3 regions of the Vibrio sp. R12-SW3-ISO1 genome follow, and region 1 is predicted to be linked to each of the others. Evidence: predicted binding sites of a transcription regulator. Region 1 holds the regulator's gene; each other region holds the start of a gene.
The links. Region 1 encodes CRP, which controls carbon source genes, mostly activating them, when cyclic AMP is high. Its sites were predicted from a motif close to TGTGANNNNNNTCACA; they were not measured.

Region 1 (4,899 bases):
CACTGCTGGCGGGCAATACTGTGGTGTTCAAGCCGTCAGAGCAAACGCCGCTGACCGGTGAACTAGCGATGAAGCTGTGGCAACAAGCTGGATTGCCTGCGGGCGTGATCAATTTAGTCCAAGGGGGCAAAGAGACGGGCATTGCGCTAGCAGAGTCGAAAGGCATTGATGGCCTGCTGTTTACTGGTAGCGCCAATACAGGTCATCTGCTGCATCGCCAATTTGCCGGTCAGCCAGACAAGATGCTGGCACTGGAGATGGGCGGCAACAACCCTATGGTCATCAGTGAGCACTACGGTGAGCTGGACGCGACGGTCTACACCATTTTGCAATCGGCCTTTATCAGTGCTGGGCAGCGCTGTACCTGCGCGCGTCGTCTCTATGTGCCTGTGGGCGACAAAGGCGATGCTTTGGTTAATCGCTTGGTTGAGGCCACACGCAAGCTGCGCGTCGATCAGCCGTTTGCAGAGCCAGCGCCTTTTATGGGCCCACAAATTTCGAAAGCTGCGGCACACTTTATCCTCAACGCACAGGCGAACTTGCAGAGCCTTGGTGGTGTGAGCTTGGTGGAAGCGAAAGCGGGCGAGGCAGCGTTTGTCACTCCGGGGATTATTGATGTCACGGCCATCGACGCGCTGCCAGATGAAGAGTATTTTGGCCCGCTGCTGCAAGTGGTGCGTTATCAAGGTCTTGAGCGCGCGGTTGAGCTGGCCAATGACACCCGCTTTGGCCTCTCTGCTGGGCTGGTGTCCACCGATGATGATGAGTGGGCCTACTTTGTTGACCACATTCGTGCAGGGATCGTCAATCGCAACCGCCAATTAACTGGGGCGAGTGGCGATGCGCCGTTTGGCGGACCGGGCGCCTCGGGCAACCTTCGCCCAAGTGCTTACTACGCTGCGGACTATTGCGCTTACCCTATGGCATCGATGGAAGGCGAGCACACCTTGCTGCCTGAGGCGTTAAGCCCGGGTGTAGAACTGTAAGAGGCACCTTGGGCTCACTTGGAGCCCAAGGTGTTCGATTCATTGCTAGGTTTGTGATTAAGCCATTCTTTTAAAGAACTAGCTTTACGATTCAGCTTCACGATTAACATGGAGACGTTATGACGCCTGCTCAACTGTTCGATTTACTGTGGCAAGACTATATTTCCCGTCTATGCCCTCAAGCGGCCAAGGTTCATCAGCTTTTAGAAGAAGATGAGCCGCTGATCAATGACCATATTGCGCTGCGCACCTTTAACATCGCGCCGCTCGGTATCGAGACATTGGCTGCGCCATTTATTGCGCTGGGTTACCAAGCGTGTGGTGATTATCTTTTTGAGAGCAAACACTTGGTCGCCAAGCACTACGAGCACGCCGATCCGACGTTGCCAAAAGTGTTCATCAGTGAGCTGAAAGTCGAAGAGTGCTCAGCGCCGCTGCAACGCATTGTCAGCAAGCTGGTGGCACAAGTGGAGGCATCCGCACTGCAAAGCCATGAGTTTTTGTATGCGGGCCGTTTGTGGGATCTCAGCTATGAAGATTTTCAAACCCTCGCCCAAGAGAGTGAGTACGCAGCATGGCTTGCGGCGCACGGCTATGGGGCTAACCATTTCACCGTAAGCGTTAATCAGCTCAAGGCATTTGACGAGGTCGCGGCGGTGAATGAGCACCTGCGCCAAGCGGGTTTTGTCATCAATGAGTCGGGCGGCGAAGTGAAAGGCTCACCAGAGGTACTGCTTGAGCAATCGTCCACCATGGCAGACAAAGTCGAGGTGAGCTTTAGTGACGGTACGCAAGTGACCCCAGGTGGCTTCTACGAATTCGCCAAACGCTATCCGATGAGTAATGGTGAGCTCTACCCAGGGTTTGTCGCGGCTTCAGCGGATAAGATATTTGAGAGTACGGATGGGGGAAGTTCCTAGTGCCTAGTTGCTAGTTCCTAGAGGGGGGCTGGTGAAATGGGTGATGGGTAATAGGTAGTGGTAAATAAAAAGCCACCGCTGGTAGACAGGGTGGCTTTCTTAATCTTTAAAGGTTTTCTCTAGGAACTAGCCACTAGGAACTCGCCTCTAATACCCTATCGCGTGCCGTAGACGACGATGGTTTTACCGTGGGCGGAGATCAGGTTTTGCTCTTCAAGCATCTTCAAGATACGGCCAACGGTCTCGCGTGAACAGCCGACAATCTGACCGATCTCTTGACGAGTGATCTTGATTTGCATGCCGTCTGGGTGCGTCATTGCATCTGGCTGTTTCGCTAGGTTAAGTAGCGTTTGCGCGATGCGGCCTGTCACGTCTAGGAAGGCGAGGTCACCGACTTTCTGGCTCGTCACTTGTAGGCGGCTTGCCATTTGCGCAGATAGACGCATTAGGATGTCAGGGTTGACTTGGATAAGCTGACGGAACTTCTTGAATGAGATCTCTGCAACTTCACAAGGTGATTTAGCGCGAACCCAAGCGGTACGCTCTTGATCTTCTTCAAATAGACCAAGTTCACCGATAAAGTCACCTTGGTTTAGGTAAGAAAGGATCATTTCCTTACCTTCTTCGTCTTTAATCAGTACCGCCACAGAGCCTTTGACGATGTAGTAAAGCGTCTCTGCTTTCTCACCGGCGTGGATCAATGTGCTTTTTGATGGGTACTTATGAATATGACAATGTGACAGGAACCACTCTAATGTTGGATCGGTTTGAGGTTTACCTAGAACCATAATATCTCACTTCCTCTGCAGGGTACGCTTGCCGCTTTCCATTTTTGTCGCGCCAGTAAAAGGCGCGAAGCCTTGAACAAGGCTTTTTAGGATAAGAGCACTTATTCAATGCTGCAAGCCATCTTTGTTTCGGTTACAAATAGTAGCCTTTTTCAAAAGGGATTTCTTGATTTTAATCGTGTCAAGTTGGTGATTGTTTACGCAAAAATGTGCACATGATCACGGTATGACAAGTAAACGGGTCTTAGGACTGATCGCTAGCCAATTTTACCCGTCTCGATAAGCTGCTGTAGGATAGGTCTGACGATGAGCTCCATCGCAAAACTCATCTTACCCCCCGGCACGACAATAGTGTTGTGGCGCGACATGAAAGAGCCATCAATCATAGCGAGCAGATATGGGAAGTCGACCTGTTTGATGCCGCGCAGGCGGATCACCACAAAGCTTTCATCTAAACTTGGGATGCCTTTAGCGTTAAGTGGGTTGGACGTATCGACGGTCGGCACGCGTTGGAAGTTGATGTGGGTACGCGAAAATTGCGGGGTAATGTAGTTGAGGTAGTCATCCATCGAGCGGACAATCGAGTCCATTACCGCTTCGCGTGAGTGACCGCGATCGCGCGTGTCACGGACGAATTTTTGAATCCACTCCAAGTTCACAATCGGCACCATGCCAATCAAAAAGTCGACGTGTTGGGCGACGTTGACCTCACCATCCACCACGCCGCCATGCAGTCCTTCGTAGAACAGCACGTCAGAATTTTCCGGCAAATCTTGCCACGGCGTGAAGGTACCCGGCATTTGATTGTAGGGCACGGCTTCATCGAAGGTGTGCAAGTAGCGACGAATTTGCCCTGTGCCTTCATTGCCATACTGCTTAAAAAACTCAGACAGCGCAGGGAAGTCGTTCGCCTGCGGACCAAAGTAGCTGATGTGGCGTCCTTGCTCGCGCGCTTTGCGGATCTCGACATCCATTTCTGGGCGCGTAAAGCGGTGGAAACTGTCCCCTTCCACCCAAGCCGGTTTCACGCGCATCATGTTAAACATTTTGCGAAACGCTTCAGAGGTCGTGGTTGTGCCCGCACCGGAAGAGCCCGTTACGGCAATAATGGGGTGTTTTGCTGACATGACAAACCTTATGTGTAATACCTGTCCTTGTATGTTCGCACTATATCACCAAAACGAAGGCGAGTGTGCCCCTTGAGCAGTTTGCTACTCGTCAGTATTCTTATTTTCGCAAGTTGCATTTTAACTACGTAGTATAATGAGAAGGGAAGTACTTTATTGATATGTTAATACTCTATATACTGCATATCTTTGTGATTGATGCAGTATGATCGGGCGTGCTTATTTGTAGCTAGTTCACCATTTCATCGAAAACCAAAATTCTAATAAGCTAATAATAATTATAGGTTATGTCAGTGGGATTCAAAGAGAATCAAAGGTTCTAGTTGTGGTAAATGGATGTTTAGGACGTCGGTTCTTTATAAAAGACACGTTTTCAGAGGTAACACTGCAAGTATTTTTCGGTTTAATGTGGGTGTTGTCTCTTTTCTGTCTTCCCTTTGGTGTAAAAGCGTCACCATGGCTAGAGTCCCATGACCCTTTCCTAAGAGCATCACTCAATCAACTCTCAAATATTGGCCTGATGAACTCTCCCGTTAGTACATTTCCTCTACGTTGGCTTAGCATCGGCGATGATCTCGCCAACAATCATATATCAGATGAACAAGCCTTAGTAGCAAATCGACAGTTGCGGCATTCAATGAGTAATGCGCAATATGGACGTGGTAAATTCATGTCGAAAGTGAAGTACCAGACAGGGCCGCTAGTGTCTTTAGGATATGGCGCTAATGATAGTGATAGTTGGGGAATTTACTCTAGCTATGATCATCTAGATGACCGTTTTGCGTACAGACTTAATTTGAACTACGTAAACCAAAGGATATCCCAGCAAGATTTGCTACCCATAGAGTATGATCAAGATATTGACTTTAGCGGTTCGTATATTGCCTTTAATGTTGGTTACTCGTTAGTTGCATTGGGATACCTTGAACGTTGGTGGGGGCCGACATGGCAACATAATTTACAATTAGGCACATATGGGAATTCGACGCCTTCTTTATCAGTGTCATGGGTATCAAACAATCAGGGACTATTAGGCTATTGGCAACTGGATAGTGTCATCTCTGAAACGGATAGTGAG
Region 2 (4,899 bases), on a different contig from region 1:
AATGTAACCTACTGTATTAAAACAACTTATAAGTTGGCACTGTTCCTGCTCTACCCACTTAGTAGTAGGCGAGTACAAGGAGTACGTTATGTTTGTGTTGATCTCAGTGGTTCTATCGATAGCCGTATTGGCTGTCATGCTTTACTTCTCTAAAAAGCGTCAAAGCACTTTAGAGCGCAAGTTTGAAACACTGGTCTTGCTGCGACAGGTGATGTTGCTTAGCCGCAAACATCGTAGCGCGACCCACTTGGCGTTAACCAAGGAGGTGACGGATAGTGAGCTGGAAGAAATTGAAGCGCTCTACGATCAAATGGTCGATATCACCAATGGCTTGGTGGCCAACGCGCCCTTTGACAACAAACCCATGTACCGAATTTTCCAATTAAAACTCAAAGGCATGCATAAAGAGTGGCAAGACAGAACCGTGATTCGCAACCAAGTCATCCACGGTAAAACCATTCGTCACTGCATGTTCTTGATGGATGAAGTCGCGATTGCATGGTTGATTGAGTCTGAGCGTGAAGATCTCAGTGATGAGTACCACATGAACTGGCAACAAATCCTCGACAGTATGGAAGTGCTGACTCAACTGCGTTTGTGCATTCCAGAAATCGATACTATTGATGGTCGCTTGCGCGTTAAATACTATTGCGACAAAACACGTCGTAAACTTAACCAACTGTCGATCATCAGTCCATTGAGTGTTGCCTCGCCAGCCAGCAGTGCCGCGATGCGTGACCTGACTGAAATCGCCATCAGCGAGGAGCTAGATTGGACAGAAGAAGCCTTGTATGAACTGACCAGTGACGTGTCTGCGGTTATCTCGCAAGTCTATGACCAAGTGTTATCGGACATGACGGAAACACTCTATCTGCCACTTCCTCGAGTAGCGATAGCGTGAACGGCTAGCGATACACGTTTTAGCAAAATCTATTGTTGCCAATCTATGTTAAATAAATAAAACGGCCAGGTGATAAGACCTGGCCGTTTTCATCATTGTTTGCTCAACGCGAATATGCGCTAAAGACTCTGATATTTAGAGCTTTGTTACTTAGAGCATCGTTACTTAGAGCATTTTGCGCGCCGCTTCGACGACAACTTTAATCGAGCGTGCTTCGGTTTCTTTTAGCGTAGAGTGATCAGGGATCTCTTTTTGAGTTCGGTTGATGATGACACCCGCCACACAACCTGCTTTTAGGCCAGAGCTTGCACACATCGTCAATAAGGTCGCTGACTCCATCTCGAAGTTCAGTACGCCCATATCTTGCCACTCTTTCATCGAGCCTTGGAAACGTTTCACCACGCGACCAGAGAAAGTATCGTAACGCTCTTGACCAGGGTAGAAGGTATCACTGGAAGCCGTGACACCCATGTGAACCGTTGCACCTGTCTCTTCTACCGCCGCTTTCATCGCTGTTGCCACATCAAAATCAGCCACCGCTGGGAACTCCATAGGCGCGAAATGCAGACTGGCACCATCGAGACGCACAGAGCCGGTTGAAACAATCATATCGCCAACATTCACATGCGGTTGGATTGCACCAGTGGTACCAACACGTAGGAAGGTACGCACACCACACTGCGCTAGCTCTTCAACCGCAATAGAAGTCGATGGGCCACCAATACCGGTTGAACACACAACAACAGGCTTGCCCTCTAATTCAGCGCGGTACAGCGTGTATTCGCGGTGACTGGCGAGAAAGATGGGATTATCCATCTCTTCAGCAATTTTTTGCACACGTGCAGGATCGCCAGGGATGATCGCGAGTGTCGCACCAGCAAGATCATCTTTCGTAACACCAAGGTGGAAAACAGCTTGAGACATAGGGGAGGCTCCTTATAGTGACAGGCTCATCGAATGGGTGGCGGCCTGTTCTTACATTTGTTTGGGTACCCGGCTACTCTAACCAAGTCAGCAGCAATATATAGTGATTTAGATCACACATAACAAAGCAACAAAACATTCATTTTCACAATAAACCGTTTTGCATCACACTTTAATGCGCAATATCGTCAATTTTGCACATAAAACCGCCGTTTGATCTCACGTTTTCTCATCGCTACGGCCATCACCCCGAGGTCAACAGCGATGCCTCCGAGAGCGAAATAAACGGCGAGACGTAGATTAAACCGGATGCTTAAAGCAATCGTTGATGGTTTTACCGATCGCGCGTAACACATCTCTTCTCGTGATGATCCCAACCAATCGACCATTGTCAATGACAGGGTAGACCTTAGGCTTACCGACCTTCATCATATCCGCCAACTCGATAATAGAAGTCTCAGGGGTCACTGAAAGTACCTCCTTGCTCATACAGTCCGATACGATATGGGTATCTTGGCAGTAGTAACTCACCTTGATGAGTTTATCCAACAGGTCTTGGCCCGAGAGAAAACCAATCACTTTTTTGCTCTCGTCAATCACGGGCCCACCGAGATAATTTGAGTTCATCACCTTTTCAAGCGCCGCACTCAACGACATATTGGGGGTAAATGTCACCGCTTGTAACGTCATATAGTCTCTGACCTTTAATGATTCCATCTGCGTCTCCTTGTCCGTGCTCTGGGTGGGTCATACTATATATTGTCGTCTAATTTCTTGATTTCACAAATGGCGCTGCGCATTTTTCCACCGCCCCTCAACTTAATGACTAAACTGTAATTAGTGATAGCGATGGAGAGGTATGAGCCCGTGAACTCAACGTTGACTGAATTGATGAAAGTGAACCCCGCGTTGATGCATACGGTGTTTGCCTCTTTGCCTGAGCCGACCTTTTTAATCAGCAAAACGGGCGTCTATGTGGAGGCGATAGGTGGACGTGATACGACGCGTCACCATGAACCAAGAGTCATTGCCGGGCTGGACCAGTACCAAGTACTTCCAGCTGACAAAGCGCTGTTCTTTGCCAAAAAACAGCGCCGGGGTACGATTCATCAAATCAATCAGTGGTAGAGCAAGGCATCCACTAGGGTTGTTGCCAGCGCTGTGCGGCTTGCGCATCGGACTCACGCGATTCCACCCAGCGCGTATCGGTTGTCGTGCGCTCTTTTTTCCAAAACGGCGCTTGTGTCTTAAGGTAGTCCATCACAAATTCGCACGCTTCAAACGCGGCTTTGCGATGCGCACTCGTTACACCGACAAACACAATTTGATCGCCAATATCAAGATCGCCAATACGATGGATCACACGCACACAATCCAGCGGCCAACGCGCCAATGCGCTGTCGCAAATCTTTTGCAGCGATGACTCCGTCATTCCTGGGTAATGTTCAAGGGTAAGACCGGTCACTTGGTCGCCCAAGTTCATGTCCCTTACCTTACCGACAAAGGTCACCACTGCGCCAATACTGGCGTCTTTCGCCAACTGACCATACTCCTCACCGACATCAAAATCATCCGCTTGAACAGAGATACGAACCGTCATCGTTAGCCCCCAGTCACTGGTGGGAAAAAGGCCACTTCATCGCCATCTTTCAGCGGATGGGTAAGCGGCACAATCGCTTGATTCACCGCTGCGAGCAGTTTACCCGCTTCAAGTGCGAGAGACCATTTGCCCTCTTGCTGCGCAAGATGCGCACGCAATGACTCCACGGTGTCAAATTGGTCAGGGAGCGTTAATGTATCAACGCCAACCAACTCGCGCGTCTGCGCAAAAAACAATACGTTAATCATAATCCACCTTGAAATGCCCGGATTTTCCGCCCGTTTTCTCCAAAAGACGCACCGAACCGATCACTATGTCTTTTTGAACCGCTTTACACATGTCGTAGATGGTCAGCGCCGCCACTGAAGCCGCGGTCAATGCTTCCATCTCCACGCCGGTTTTGCCGGCGAGCTTGCACACCGACTCGATGCGCACCTGACTCTTTTCGGTCAGCGCTTCCAACTGTACTTCCACTTTGGACAGGAACAGCGGGTGGCATAACGGAATCAAGTCCCAGGTTTTTTTCGCGGCTTGAATACCGGCAATACGAGCGGTGGCAAACACGTCACCTTTGTGATGCTCTCCAGAGAGAATCAGTTGCAGCGTCTCTGGCGCCATGTGAACAAAAGCTTCAGCGCGCGCCTCGCGCACTGTGTCTGCTTTGCTCGACACATCGACCATATTCGCTTCACCCGAAGCATTGATGTGAGTCAGTTCACTCATGCGATCCCCTTATACTGATAAGTGAGGCATAAAGTTACAAGGACGATGGCTGGCATCCAACTGCTGCTTGATAATCTTAGTCCAGCCTGTGCGACACGCGCCTGTCGAACCCGGCATGGCAAAAATCACGGTGTGATTGGCAAAGCCAGCAATGGCACGTGACTGAATCGTTGAAGTGCCGATTTCTTCAAAAGAGACCATGCGAAATAGCTCGCCAAACCCTTCCACTTCTTTATCAAACAGAGGCTTCAGTGCTTCAGGCGTACTATCGCGAGAAGTAAACCCCGTACCGCCGGTGATCATCACCGCTTGGATTGACTCATCCGCAATCCACTGAGAGACGATGGCACGAATCTTATACATGTCATCAATCACAATTTGTTTATCAACCACTTGGTGTCCTGCCTCTTGAGCTTGCTCGACCAAGTAGCGTCCCGAGGTATCGTTTTCTTCGTTACGGGTATCCGACACGGTTAACACCGCGATTGTCGCCGGTTGAAATTTGCTTTCTGCGTGACCCATTTGTTCACCTTTCACATAATTTACGTTGTTATTTTTTCCATCACGAGTGTCCCCCCGTGATCACAATTTCGCTTTCGTCACTCTGACGTGGCTATCCACCGATAGAGGCTAAATGAGGTGTAGCACCTGAGTTTCCATCATGAAGAAAGTGACTGACGGATTTAGTTTGAAGTGCTTGCTGAATACGCGACGTCAGCGCCGCTTGTTGAGCATCACTTTGGAGCAAATC
Region 3 (4,899 bases), on a different contig from region 1:
GCTTGCTGGTATTATCCAACGCTGGGAAATCCCGCTTATCACCATACTCATCCGCTTTGCTCTGCACAAACTCTCGCAAGGTAGCGATGATGTCTCGAGTCTTGACACTGTATCGCTCGCTCGATTCACGCGGGTAACTGAACGGACTCGCCTCATCCAACAAGGCGACATCTTGGTGTTGCAACGACCCTGCACTCGGCTGACTCTTGAAGGTCTGGATGTGGAATCCTTCACTATAGAGTTTACTTAAATAAGCGCGCTTGTAAGGGGTGAAGACTTTGAAATAGTCGCCTTGCTTGTTGCGCACTGAGCCCGGCGGAAAAATACATTTATCATCAAAGCGATGCACGTCCACAGAAGTTGAACTCAATGCCTCCTCCAGCGCTTCATCGCGGCGACGTTCATTCAGTTCATACTCGTTATTTAGATACAGACCCGTTGCTTTAGCTTGCAGTGCCAACTCAGCCACCAGCGCTGCGCTGTCTGCGAAGGTCTCGACTTGCGCGTAATAAAGCGGGATGTCGAGTTCGGCCAATTCCGTCTTTAACTCGTGCAAGCGACGGTAGATGAGATCCGCTTGCCTTGGGCTATGATCGTGGGTTTGCCAGGTACCGGGCGTTGCGATGTATAACGCCACGACCGGTTGACCTCGATTCACGGCGCTCACTAATGCGTGATTGTCTTCAACACGTAAATCACGGCGCAACCAAACAATATTCAAAACCTTCTCCTTACCAATTCGATCATTTCTGACAGCGAGACTTGCCCATGCTGCGCTTCTAACTCTTTGATCACACTAAGCTGAGATTCACTTGGCTTCGTGGCACTGTAAAACGCCAGTTGTTCAAAGCGGTGAACGGCGGTGTGCTCTAAGAGGCCCGACAGATCCTCGACGCCATCAATCATCAAGACTCGATAGCCTTGACTGACCAGACTCAGGGCCCACAGTTGGGTGTGGATATCGCGCGCCGCATCGAGATTGATTACCAAACATTTACCGCGATGGGCCACCTTGTTTTCCGCCTCAATGATCTGGTTGAGCTTGGTGACCATCAAGGTATTAAACAGACCAAGATGCAAAGATCGCAGACTTTGTTTCACTAGCGCGAGCGCGTTGAGCGTTGGCGTGATGAACTGACGCTCAACCAACTCAAGAGGATACTCTTTCAGCACACCATTAATCACACTCTCTGCACGCTTGGTGTTGAGGTTAGTCAGCGCTTCAAGCACCTCCTCTACTGCCTCTAAACTGCCGACATCTAGCGCTTCATCTGGCAAATCAGACCCGATCAGGGCTTTCACTTTACCAATCGAAATCCCTTTCGCGAGCCAGCCTTGAATCTCATTGATGAGTGCAATGTGCTCATCCGTGTAGAGTCTGTGGCCTTTTTCAGTGCGCTCCGGTTGGATCAAGTTGTATCTACGCTGCCACGCTCGCAGCGTCACAGGCTTAACTCCGGTTAAATCCGAGACCTCTCTAATCGCATACCAATTTTTTTCACAGACCATAACGCAGTCTTAACTCCTGTGGGTGTGGCTGCAGAAACTTTTGCTTCGCCAAGTATTCATCGGGATGAGTGGATAGATAATGTTTGATGAGCGTTAGCGGCGCCAACAAAGGCAGCAAACCCACACGGTATTCGTCGATCACGCGGCGCAGCTCAGACTTTTGTTCTTTGTCGAGATGACGCTTAAAGTAACCTTGGATGTGCATCAGCACGTTAGTGTTGTTTTTACGACTGGCGCGATTGGCCACCGCTTGCATCAGCGCGGTACGGTACAAGTGGTAAAACTCTTCGATGTCGTACTCTTTGATGTTCGCAACCATGCGCCCAAGCTCTTTGTACGCTTCAGGGTGATGAGCCATTAAGGTCAACTTGTAACGCGAGTGGAAAGCGATGATTTTGCCACGGGTCGGCGTCTCACCCATTGAGTCATAAAAATCACGCAGGGTATAGACGCGGGTAATGAAGTTCTCTTTCAACACAGGATCATTGAGCCGTCCATCTTCCTCAACCGGTAGCCATGGCATCTGCTCCATCAACTGCTGTGTATACAGCCCAACCCCAATATTTTCCGCACCAGCTTTACGGTACACTTTAACGCGCTCCATTCCACAGGTGGGCGATTTAGCACAAACGATGTAACCGCATAGCTCTTCATCGACTAAACTGGCAACCTTCTGTTGGGAATAGCGAATCATGGCGTCCGTGTGATCTTTGCTCGAATCTTTGGTCTCCACCAGCGCAATGCGCTCGTCGTTTGACATCAATCGAATCGTCGGCCTAGGAACCGGCATCCCCATTCCCACTTCAGGGCATATCGGCATAAATTCAAAAAACGGTGCCAACTCTTTCGTGACAAACTTGCTGATCTTATGACCCGAGTCGAAACGGACTTTTTCTCCCAGCACACAAGAACTGATACCGATCGTAATTTGCTTTTCCATGTTGAGCTCCCATCACCATCAAATGTGTACAACTTAATTTCTTGTATAACTTAATTTCTCATATAAGTAGTAGCACAGCACTTGAAACATGTACAAAAAAATTATTTGTACAATGTTACGCAAACTTAACCATTTTGGTTCACTCCCCAAGCAAACGTTTTTGCAAATCGATTGCTAAATCACTTTCAACACATTTGGTTATCAATATCTCGAAATCGTCATGGTACACCCTGTTTTGTGAGCAACCTCTCAAGGAACAATGGCTGACAAGGCTAGTATTGCCTCAACACAGAATTGAAGTTCAACATAATTGGTAATCAGCACCGCGATTACTGACCCATTTGGAGTAATGACTATGGCAACCCCACATATTAATGCTCAGCCAGGCGACTTTGCAGAAACCGTATTGATGCCAGGCGATCCGCTACGCGCAAAATACATCGCAGAGACATTCCTTGATGACGTCAAACAAGTTTGTGACGTTCGCAACATGTTTGGCTACACAGGCACCTACAAAGGCAAAAAAGTGTCGGTGATGGGTCACGGCATGGGCATCCCATCTTGCTGTATCTACGTTCATGAGTTGATTGCCGAGTTCGGAGTGAAGAACGTGATTCGTGTCGGTAGCTGTGGCGCGGTACGTGACGACGTAAAATTGATGGACGTCGTGATTGGCATGGGCGCCTCCACAGACTCAAAAGTCAACCGAATCCGTTTTAACGATCACGATTTCGCGGCCATTGCGGACTTCGGTCTTCTTGAAACCGCCGTTGCTCAAGCTCGCGCGCAAAACGTGCCAGTCAAAGTCGGTAACGTATTCTCAGCAGATCTCTTCTACACACCAGAAGCAGACATCTTCGAGAAGATGGAAAAACTCGGCATCCTTGGTGTGGACATGGAAGCTGCAGGCATCTACGGCGTTGCGGCTGACCTTGGCGCAAAAGCGCTCACCATTCTGACCGTCTCTGACCACATCATCCGTGGTGAAAAACTGAGCTCAGAAGAGCGTCAAAAATCGTTCAATGACATGATGAAAGTGGCGCTAGAAACTGCCATCAACCTGTAACGATATTGCAGCCAAGTGACCGCTTGGCTGCCCAGATAGTCCCGAGGGGGAGAGAGTGACAACTGGCAAACTGCCAAAGGAAGCAGATGGGTTACAGCTCAATTTTTGTAAAACATTGGCGTGTGACAACTTTGGATTGAGTGATGCGCATCGTTACGTTGTGCAGCACGCTAACCCTAAACGACCTGCGATGGTATGTCGGGAGTGCGGTGCTTTCCCCCCCTTACTTAACAATCAAGATGTGCTGACTGAACTGCAACGTTTACGCCAGCTGCACAGCGATGGGCTGCCCGCTTGTCGCCAGCCTGATTGCCCCAACATGGGCCTTTCGGTCCACACACATAAACACCTCTACCACGCGTTTGGCTACAGTGGTGATAGGCAACGCTATCGTTGCAAAGCGTGCCAATCGACCTTTGTCGATAAGTGGTCAGGGGCGAACAAAAAACGTCAATTTCAAGAAAACCTGCTTGGGTTGCTGTTTACGGGTTATTCCGTGCGTGAAATCTGCCGCAAGCTTTCCATCAACCCCAAAACCTTTTATGACCATGTTGACCATATCGCCAGCCGCTGCCGACGCAAGCTTGCCATGATTGACGCTCGTTGGGTCAACCACGCCAAACACTACGAACTCGCATCTCACTACGTCACCCTGCAACCGAAAAGCAATAACGGCGTATTGTGGTTTGCCACGGGTGAAGCCCACAGCGGCTACATTTTGTGCCAACACGTCAACTACTCGGCCAATGAAGAACCCGTTGGTGGTATCGATCATGATCCGTACCAAACGCCTGCGCGTTTTGTCTCACGCGATCACTGCTCTGAGGCCAACCTGCCCGTGCCAACGCCACCGAGCGATCTTCGCGAGCGCATCGACCAGCAGTACCAAACCATTTTGGCGCGAGGCAATGTGGAAGACCCCATGGGCAACCTCACCGTCTTCCATTACCCCTCTAAAGGGGCATTAATCAGAGCACCGTACACCTCGTACGCCCATTTCTTACATGTGCTAGATTTGTGTCAGGGCGACCGCCAAGTTTCCATCTATCTACCGCAAGACCCAGTGCTTCGATCTGCAGCACTTAGCATATGCCTACCTAGAATTCAGCGTCAAAATATCGACCTTATGTATGTGGAAGAAGATCCACAGTGGTCTCTGAACCACAGTTTGGACAAAATCGACATCGTGCACATGGGTTGGTGGCGCGATCGCTGGGCGATTACTTCCGATGGTCGATACGCCAAGGGCATTTGCTATCTCGCAGGACAAGATAATCGACCTAACTACTGGCTGCGCAGGGCTTCCATTCGTCAAACGGCGTTTTTCCAGTCTCGCTTTCAAACGCTCTTTAGCGGTTTTATCAATGAGCCGCGTCGCAAACTC

Region 2: the regulator CRP is predicted to act here: its motif matches at 1,928-1,943, upstream of udp (uridine phosphorylase).
Region 3: the regulator CRP is predicted to act here: its motif matches at 2,686-2,701, upstream of deoD (purine-nucleoside phosphorylase).

Annotation. Positions count from the first base shown of each region.
Region 1 is NZ_JCBDGK010000050.1:123,476-128,374, forward strand. Features, by position in the region: gene astD (succinylglutamate-semialdehyde dehydrogenase) at 1-986, shown strand, start outside; gene AC6R0R_RS16395 (DUF1338 domain-containing protein) at 1,106-1,906, shown strand; gene crp (cAMP-activated global transcriptional regulator CRP) at 2,062-2,694, opposite strand; gene AC6R0R_RS16405 (phosphoribulokinase) at 2,952-3,821, opposite strand; gene AC6R0R_RS16410 (capsule assembly Wzi family protein) at 4,147-4,899, shown strand, end outside.
Region 2 is NZ_JCBDGK010000018.1:95,015-99,913, reverse strand. Features, by position in the region: gene AC6R0R_RS05755 (hypothetical protein) at 89-901, shown strand; gene udp (uridine phosphorylase) at 1,067-1,825, opposite strand; gene AC6R0R_RS05745 (CBS domain-containing protein) at 2,126-2,542, opposite strand; partial or broken gene AC6R0R_RS05740 (GGDEF domain-containing protein) at 2,675-2,911, shown strand; gene moaE (molybdopterin synthase catalytic subunit MoaE) at 2,967-3,425, opposite strand; gene moaD (molybdopterin synthase sulfur carrier subunit) at 3,428-3,673, opposite strand; gene moaC (cyclic pyranopterin monophosphate synthase MoaC) at 3,666-4,148, opposite strand; gene moaB (molybdenum cofactor biosynthesis protein B) at 4,158-4,670, opposite strand; gene moaA (GTP 3',8-cyclase MoaA) at 4,762-4,899, opposite strand, start outside.
Region 3 is NZ_JCBDGK010000021.1:33,192-38,090, forward strand. Features, by position in the region: gene phrB (deoxyribodipyrimidine photo-lyase) at 1-721, opposite strand, end outside; gene AC6R0R_RS07210 (MerR family transcriptional regulator) at 718-1,509, opposite strand; gene AC6R0R_RS07215 (YbgA family protein) at 1,499-2,449, opposite strand; gene deoD (purine-nucleoside phosphorylase) at 2,805-3,515, shown strand; gene AC6R0R_RS07225 (transposase) at 3,571-4,899, shown strand, end outside.